DNA from 2 places in the Thermosporothrix sp. COM3 genome. Region 2 is predicted to be linked to the other one. Evidence: riboswitches for the same ligand, from Rfam matches in the RefSeq annotation. Region 2 holds a riboswitch; the other holds the start of a gene.
The links. Region 2 has a riboswitch for thiamine pyrophosphate ahead of thiD (bifunctional hydroxymethylpyrimidine kinase/phosphomethylpyrimidine kinase). Riboswitches for the same ligand answer to the same signal wherever they lie in the genome.
Positions count from the first base shown of each region.

Region 1: linked by a shared signal. The riboswitch ahead of KTH_RS19095 (ABC transporter ATP-binding protein) and the one ahead of thiD (bifunctional hydroxymethylpyrimidine kinase/phosphomethylpyrimidine kinase) in region 2 are both predicted to bind thiamine pyrophosphate.

Region 1 is NZ_AP019376.1:4,495,263-4,499,690, forward strand. Features, by position in the region: gene KTH_RS19085 (ABC transporter substrate-binding protein) at 1-762, opposite strand, end outside; gene KTH_RS19090 (ABC transporter permease) at 797-1,591, opposite strand; gene KTH_RS19095 (ABC transporter ATP-binding protein) at 1,588-2,361, opposite strand; TPP riboswitch at 2,439-2,544, opposite strand; gene KTH_RS19100 (HAMP domain-containing sensor histidine kinase) at 2,639-4,078, opposite strand; gene KTH_RS19105 (response regulator) at 4,036-4,428, opposite strand, start outside.
Region 2 is NZ_AP019376.1:1,013,153-1,017,580, forward strand. Features, by position in the region: gene thiE (thiamine phosphate synthase) at 1-85, opposite strand, end outside; gene thiM (hydroxyethylthiazole kinase) at 82-897, opposite strand; gene thiD (bifunctional hydroxymethylpyrimidine kinase/phosphomethylpyrimidine kinase) at 904-1,737, opposite strand; TPP riboswitch at 1,813-1,928, opposite strand; gene KTH_RS04370 (carboxymuconolactone decarboxylase family protein) at 2,029-2,493, opposite strand; gene KTH_RS04375 (VOC family protein) at 2,663-3,076, shown strand; gene KTH_RS04380 (ABC transporter permease family protein) at 3,447-4,428, opposite strand, start outside.

The sequences.
Region 1 (4,428 bases), 3.5 Mb from region 2:
ATACCCCTTCGCCGTTGCTGCCATGAACTTACGCAGCACGTCGGGCTTCTCCTTCATCTGCCTGGGGCTGGTAATAAAGGTCGGCGTGTAGTAGTCGGGAATACCGTGATCTTTGATCGGGAAGCGGATCAGCTTCAGTCCCTCGCGATCAGCTCGGACTCCGTCGACCCCCTCAAAGATCCAGGCGAAATCGATCTTCTTCTGCTTCAGAGCATCCATGACATTGGTATTCACGATTACGTTCTTAAAGTCGCCCTTCCCGCCATCCTTCTTGATAATCTCACGCACCACAGCCTCTTCATAGGGAGCGCCAAAACCGCCATATATTTTCCCATCAAGGTCACGAGGGCGCTTGATCCCGGAGTCAGCCAGTGCAACCAGTTCAGACGTATTATGCTGGAAAATAGCGGCAATTGAAGTGACCGGCTGACCGGCTGCGGCATCGGCAACCACACCCTCCATTGAGCTGATCCCGATATCAGCCTTATTGTTGACTACAAGCGTATCTGGCGTGGTATTTGGCGAATAGGGCAGGATTTGTAGATCAATTCCCTGCTCATGATACCAGCCCTGTTTCTGGGCCACATACACGCCGGTATAGTTGGTATTTGGTGTCCAGTCGGGGGCCAGCGTCACCTTGACCATCTCCTGTGGCCCCCCCTGTGTATTACCACGTTGCAGCCAGAAAAAGAGCCCGGCCACGATTGCAATCAACAGCACCGGGATCAAAATACTGGCCAGCAGGCGCATTCGCTTACTCATAACAAAAGAGAACTCCTTACATCAACCACAAACACTAAGCCCTCTCGGGCTGTTGTCCAAACTTACCCGGCAACGTCCGCTGATGCCAGGGCAAAGCAAGCCGCTCAATAAATGAGACGAGTACAAATAGGAAAAGGCTCAAAAGCGACGTAATCACTATAGCGGCAAAGACAGCAGCCGTCGCATGCGCGTTCACCGCTTTGACCATATAGATTCCCAGACCGCGTTCAGCTCCGACATACTCGCCGACAATCGCTCCAGTCACGCTGTAGGTCGCGGCAATCCGGAGCCCGGAAAAGAAGGCGGGCAGCGCCGCGGGCAAACGCACCATCCAGAGAATTTGCCAGTTTGAGGCCCGCATGCTTTGAAGCAGTCGGATCAGGTCAGGGTCCACGCTGAGCAGCGCATCCGCACAGGCAACGGTTATCGGGAAAAAGCAGTACAGTGTGACCAGTACAATCTTCGGCTGGATATCATAGCCAAACCAGATCAACAACAGAGGCGCAAGCGCGACCAGAGGCACTGTCTGCGAAACAACCAGCAACGGATAGAGCGCCTGACGCACTAGCGACGATAACCCGAGCGCCAGCGCCAGCAGCAAGCCTAACACCGTAGCGACCACTATGCCCAGGAGCGTTTCAAGCAACGTCTGCACTGTCTCGGCAAAGAGAGCATCACTTCGATCTACCAGAGCCTGTACCACAGCTAACGGAGACGGCAACACAGACTGAGTGACTATCCCCGAGCGCACATAGACTTCCCAGAGCGCCAGCAGCGCCAGGGCGACGACAAATGCAGGGCCAAAAGCGGCAATACGACGTAGTTTCATACTGGCTGCTCCTTCAGCAAGAGTGAAAGCAACTCCCGTTCAAGCTGTAAGGCTCGTGCCTCCGCCAGATGTTCCTGGCGGCGCGGGCGCGGCAAATCAACGTCCACCACGCGCAAAATCCGCGCAGGCCGCGCGCTGAGCACATAAATGCGGTCAGATAACAGGAGCGCCTCACGCACATCATGGGTGATGAAGAGCACGCTTGACTGGAAACTCTGCCACAGATCGAGCAGCCACATCTGCAAAGAGAGACGCGTCAGGGCATCGAGTGCTCCTAACGGTTCATCCAGCAGCAGGAACGAACGGTTAAACAGCACCGTTCGGAGCAGGGCCACCCGCTGCTTCATGCCACCAGAAAGCGTGGCGGGATACTGCTGTGCGAATTCCGCCAGCCCGAAGCGCTTCATCAGTTCACGCGCTTCCTCCCGGGCCTGCTGGCGAGCCTCACGTCGCACCTCGGGCCCAAGCAGGATATTCTCCTCGACGGTGCGCCAGGGCAACAGCAACGGCTGCTGAAGCATATAGCCGCTTCGTCCGGCACGTGGGCTCTCGGCGTCACCATCGATCGCCACCGTTCCAGAAGAAGGCACATCCAACCCGGCAATGATATTGAACAGCGTGCTTTTTCCGCAGCCACTGGGCCCGATCAGAGTCACAAATGCGCCCTTCCTGACATCCATATCAATTGAGCTCAGCACTTCTACCGTTCGCTTCCCGGAACGAAAGCTCCTGGTCACTCCTCGAAGCGAGAGTTTATAGCCTGGATTCATTGTTTTTCTACAGCTCTTTTCGGGAGATACAAAGGCATGGGGAAAGAATGCAGCAGAAACGAGAATGAGGTAGAGAAAAAGAAGAACTGCCGCTTCCCTCCGCTGGCACTACCCAGATCAGGTTCGTAGGGTCGGGGCCGCTTCCGGCCACCTCTCAGCCTATAGGCTCCCCTAGCAGCGCAATCATGCCCGGCCATCATACGGCCAAACACAATAAATTCACCTCAAGTATATCATAGATAGCAGATATATCAATATAGACAGCCAGTGACGCGCCTCACTGCAATGGCAGCCAGAATGATACCTCACAACCACCTTCGGGACGATTGCGGGCCATAATCTGCCCCCCATGCTTTTCAATCAGCACTCTGCAAACATAGAGACCGAGACCAACCGTTTTCTTCTTGCCTTGCTTCGGCCTGCGAGATCGCGTGTAGTACTTGTCGAAGATAAAAGGAAGTTCCTGCGGGTCAATCCCGCTCCCGGTATCGTGCAGGCTGATACTGAGCACACCAACATTCCAGGCACAGGAAAGCGTGATCTCGCCTCCCTTCGGGGTAAAGCGCAGGGCATTTTCAAACAGGTTATCCAGTACCCGTTCAATCTGCGAGAAATCAAGCAGCGCCTCTTCTGACTCCGCGACACGATAGAGTTCATACCGAAAGCGAATCTCCTGTTCAGCCGCCGCCAGCTCATAATTCTGGGCCTTACGTCGCAGTTCATCGCCCAGATGGACCGCCTGCATCTGAAGCGAGAATTCTGCCTGTTCCAGCGAGGAGATCAGCAAGATCTCTTCCAGGAGACGACCAATGCGCTGCGCGTTCGTTTCCAGCACCGGAAGATAGCGCTCAAGGCGCTCTGCTCGCTTGGCGGGCTGGGCCCGCTGTAGTCCCTCAATATGCCCCTGGATCACGGTCACAGGTGTACGCAGGTCATGCGAGAGAGCGGCCACAAGCTCGCGCATCTGCTCTTCTTTATCCCACTCGCGCAACAGCGAGGATTGTAAGGCCGTACGCAGATCATTGACCGCCCGGCAGAGATCGCCGAGTACATCAGGCTGGTCATAATGGATCGTAAAATCCAGGTCGTGCTGTTTAATCTTCTCGACCGCCCCCATCAGTTCTTCAACCGGCTGGTTCAGCTTTTTGCCCAGACGCGAGGCAAAGATTAGAACAACGACAAACAGCACAACAGGCGGCTCAAGCAGCAACAGCCCCAGAATAAAAGCCCAGGAAATCGACGCCTGTGGAGGAAGGGCGCTGGCAGGATAGGTCAACAGGAGATAGCCATAGACACGGGTATCAGAAACCAGAGGCACGGTATTAACATAGTGGTCATTCTTGAGCAAAATAGTCTGATTCAGCCGCTGAAGCAACAGCGCGGGAGAGGGCAGAGGTGAAAAAGTCTGCCTGTTCCCGGCAAGCGGTTTTCCCTGCGGATCGAGTACCAGATACTCTAAAGCAGGTACAGCTCGCACACGTCGCTCCCAGTCCTGCATGAATCGATTGTCTCGCTCCACAAGCAGTGCCGCATGCTCGCTCCCGAACTGTGCCAGCCGGCCGGCCTCGCCGCTTACCTGAGTCATGCCGAATGGACGCAACAAGAAAGCAGCAAGGCACATTTCCAGAAACACAATAGCTGGAATAGCGATCGCAAGCAGCAAAAACAGATATTTCAGAAAGAGGCGTCGGAAGCCTTCGCTATGGCTTGGTCCCATTTATACCCTACTCCCCAGACCGTCTTGATATATTCGGTATGCGGATCTGCAAGCGCCAGCTTCCGCCGAACTCGCTTGATGTGCTCGGTCACGGTCTCCGAGTAGCTATTCGCATCGTCGCCCCAAACCCGCTCGTAGATTGTCTCGCGCGAAAACACCTGCCGCGGGTGCAACGCCAGCAAGCGAACAATCTCAAATTCTTTGCGCGACAGGGCAAGGAGCTGTTCGCGGTAGCGCACCTCGTAGGTATCGAGGTGAATCGAGAGCGCACCACAAACCAGCCGTACCATCTGGCGCTTTTGCTTGCGCAGCCTGTTCTCGCGGCGGAGATGCGCCCGTACCCGGGCAAC
Region 2 (4,428 bases):
CCGACACCGTGTCGCGTCCTCGTGACCATTCGCGATCGGTGAGCACATGCAGCGTCAACCGATGTGCAAGTGCTGCTCTATTCATGATGCAAAGCTCACTTTCTGGGCCTGTAAGAGTGCCTCTGGTTCCAGCGCAGCGACCGCATCAAAGAGATGAGCGCGGAATGTTCCCGGGCCAGCGGCGGTGCTTGCAGCCTGCTCGCCTGCGACCCCCATCACGAGCAGCCCCGCTATTGCTGCCTGCCAGGCGTCTCGTTCCACGGCCAGGAATGCGCCGATCACGGTGGTTGCCATGCAGCCGCTTCCCGTAATCGAGGCAAGCAGCGGGTGGCCGTTCCCGACGGTGGCGAGCCGTTCGCCATTGCTGATGACATCCTGCGCGCCTGTGATCGCGACGGTACAGCCAAACATGCGCGCTGCCTGCTGGACCAGCACGGAACGCTCGACGGCCACCGAAATCGATTCAACGCCCCGGGTCTCGCTCTCCACACCGATGAGCGTGCCGATCTCCGCCGCGTTGCCACGGAGAACGGTAATTTTGAGCTCCGAGAGCAGCCGGAGAGCGCTTTCCGTTCGCAGGCGCGTCGCCCCGGCTCCCACAGGATCCAGAATGATGGGGATATCAAGCGCGTTGGCGCGTTTCCCGGCACGGAGCATCGCTTCGATCTGGGCGGGAACGAGCGTTCCAATGTTCAGGACCAGCGCCCCGGCCTGCGAGACCATTTCTTCAACTTCTTCAATCGCATGGGCCATGACTGGTAGCGCCCCCAGAGCGAGAGTCATGTTCGCTGTATCGTTCATCACCACCTGATTGGTGATATGGTGCAGCAGCGGCTTCTGCGCGCGGATTCGCGGGAGCAGGTGTACAAGTTGTTGAATGGATGTATCTTTGTGCATACGTTGTTATTCCCCGATTCGGCTGACGGCGGTTGAGAGTACGGCGGGAAGGGCCGGGGCGTGAAGCCAGAAATGATTGACCGGTCCATGCCCGTGACCGATTCCCGGCGCATGACGCAACGCTTCGGTGATATACTGCTTGGCTGCATAGACGGCGTCGTACACCGAAGAACCGCGAGCAAGGAAGGCCGCAATTGCTGCCGAGAAAGTGCAGCCCGTTCCGTGAGTGTGTGGCGTGTCGATGCGTTCGGCGCGAAACTCGGAGAAGTGGCTTCCATCAAAGTAGATATCAATCGGATCGCCGAGCGCGTGTCCCCCTTTGACGACCACATGGCGCGGCCCCTGATCGTGGATGATGCGCGCTGCTTCACGCATCTCTTCCAGCGAGGTGATGCGCTTGCCGATCAGCGTTTCGGCCTCAGGCAGGTTGGGGGTGACGACTTCTGCCAGCGGCAGCAGGACCGAACGCAACGTCGATACCGCTTCATCCTGCAACAGCGGATCCCCTCCTTTTGCGCGCATTACCGGATCGATCACAAGACGCAGGTTCCACTTGCGCACGCTGGCTGCAACGGCCTCGATCAGCGGGGAGCTGGCAAGCATGCCCGTTTTGGCGCTGTCGGTTCCGATATCCTCCATGATAGCGTCTATTTGTTCTGTCACCAACGTCGTGGGCATTTCCAGCACATCGCGAACCCCGAGCGTGTTCTGAACGGTGATGGCTGTAATGGCGGAGGTCCCATAGACATCAAGCGCGGCAAATGTTTTCAGATCTGCCTGAATGCCTGCCCCGGCTCCTGAGTCGGAACCGGCGATTGTCATGGCGCGAGGTTGTTTCATGGTTTTTGTTCCTCTCGGTGTGCGGGCTGCTATGGGAACAAAAAAAGACACTGGCAAAGGGCCAGCGTCTTGCTGTTGTTCTGTACGAAAGAATCCCTTCGCTGGCATTATCCAGAGCAGGTTATATCGGTCGGTGGCGAGAATGGGCCACCCTCTCAGCCTGGCTTTCCCAAGCTCCCGCAATCTCTTTTGCAAAAGAACGATCTATCTTCAGTTGTTTATAACATAGGGAAATAGCGGCGTCAAGTCACTCGGGTAAGCCGAGCCATATCACGCCGCGCGTGAAGCCCGCTAATGAGAAGATTGTGCGGGCTGATAGTCTCCGGCAGGAGTGCGAAAACTGACATTGAGGCGATTCCAGACGTTGATGGCTGAGATCGCTACAGTGAGGTTGACAAGCTCCTCATCCGTAAAATGCTGCTTCACACGCTCATAGACGTCGTCGGGGACATGAGTTTCGGAGACCAGCGTGACGGCTTCGGTCCACTCAAGGGCGGCGCGCTCTCGATCGGTGAAGCAGGTGGCCTCGTGCCAGGCGGAGACCAGGTACAGCCGCTGCTCGGTTTCGCCGGCGGCGCGGGCATCTTTGGTGTGCATATCAACACAATAGGCGCAACCATTGATCTGTGAGGCACGCAACCTGACCAGTTCAAGCAGCGAGCGCTCAAGGCCACTCTCTCTGACATATTTCTCTAACTGGAAAACAGCGCGGTATGCTGCGGGAGCGACTTTCGTGATTTGAATACGTGCGTTCATGGATATCTCCTTTTTCTTTTTGTTCTTTCTGGATAGTATGATCATACCATTCTCGGACAAAATGTGTCAAGGATATATTTTGTCCGGGATATGATGAAAAAGCGCAAGATTCGAGAAGTCCCGGGCACGATAGTGTGCTAGCATGGGGGAAAGAAAAGGAGGAGTCAGTATGGAACCAGGTCTTACATCTGTTATGCTGCTGGTGCAGGATATGCCGCGTGTCCGGGCATTTTATACTGAGTTGCTGGGCCTCGTGGTGGTGCCTGAATTCTCTTCGCCAACCGGGGAATTTGTCTTTCTGCATTCAAAGGCCAGCCGCTTCAATCTCATGTTGCAAGATATCAAAGTGGGAACCTATGGTGCCTCTACAGAACGTGGAGGTGTGCTGATCGGCTTTATGGTGGAGGATGCAGCCGCTGTCTATCAGGAATGGCAGACAAAGGGCGTTGAGTTTGTGAGCGGTATTACCGATGTTGGTGCGGGCCGCTCGTTTGTTGTACGCGACCCCGATGGGAACTACCTGAACATCTACGATCTCTATCCCGAGGTTCGGAAAATGCAGGAAGCTGCTCAATTGATCTAGCCTCTCTGCTTCAGCGTACCGGGGTGGCGGGCTGAAGCCCTTCCCTCTATCGTCTCCTTTGTCTTTCAAGCCTCATATTGTATCTGCTGGACAGCAGAGCGCATGTTACGATGCAAAGCTGTCGGCCCGCTCTGGCTGCTCAGAGCAATATGGGCTGGAGCGGGTGAAGCTCGCCCCCTCTCTTTCAGATCACGAAGCAATCAACAGCTCGCGTGGAAGAAGCGGGCGCTGAAGACCGGCCCGATCTGCTTTTCTGATCGTTTATGCAGGCATGAAGCGCCAGAGAGGAGAGCGAGGGGCCAGACTCCCCTCACCCTCCTGAAAAGGGAGACAGAAATGCAATAAAGGATAGTAGTCTTTGTTGCTCTGCTCACATCTGTGAATTTTGTGAATTGGGCTCAGCATTGACTGTGATGGTTGGTCGCTGATGCGGGTAGGGCTGCGGCGAATAAGCCAGAGTTTTCCCCTGTAATGCAATTAAAAGGTTATCGAGCAGTGTTTGCGTCATTGGTAGCAGAATTTGCTTTTGCTGTCTATTGTTCGAATCTTGCAGAAAATGTAACAAGGCTTGAATGGCCTGTTCAACGCGATGGAACTCTTTTTCTGCCAGAGCGGCACGCTGATAGCGAACCAGCAGCGTGTTCAAGGCGCGTGCAACCTGCCAGAGCTCGTGGCCCTGACTCAGTGGAGCACGGGCGTTCAGGTTGCCGTTCGCGATCTCGATATGCGTTTTCAAGATTAATTGCACGCCCTGCTCCAGCTCAACAGCCTTCTCGGCGATGGTTCGTTGCAGGGAGGTGATCATTTCGGTGCGGTCAGCACGGGCCAGAGCACGTGTCACGTTATGCGACCAGACATAGGCCACACCGGCGACAATGAATTGTGTGCCGATCGGCTGAATGAGCATTGGAATGAATTGGGAGTGCATCGCCTGATTTAAGTCCGCAGTATGAGGCTGATAAACCATGCTGATCGCGATCATCACAGCATTGATGAAGGCAATAAGGAAAGCATTTTTTGCTGGCAGGAACGAGGCCGCAAGCAGTACCGCCAGCGTGCCATAAAGATAGAACATGATGCCCGACGTATCCAGCGGCGTGGATGTGAAAATGACTCCAGCAACAACCGCCTCATATCCAAATGTGCCTATAATGCCGGCAAGTAGAACTTTCCCCCGTCGGTTGACAATCAGCGAAATGATGGCGACGCCAAGCAGAGAAAACGCCAGGATCGGGATAAAATGGTTGGGCATCAAAAAGGTTGCAGGAATAAAGCAGATCAGCACAATGATCAGGAAGAGGAACACTGTGCTTATCAGGCGCGACTGACGTGATTCCTCGCGCTGCGTCAGG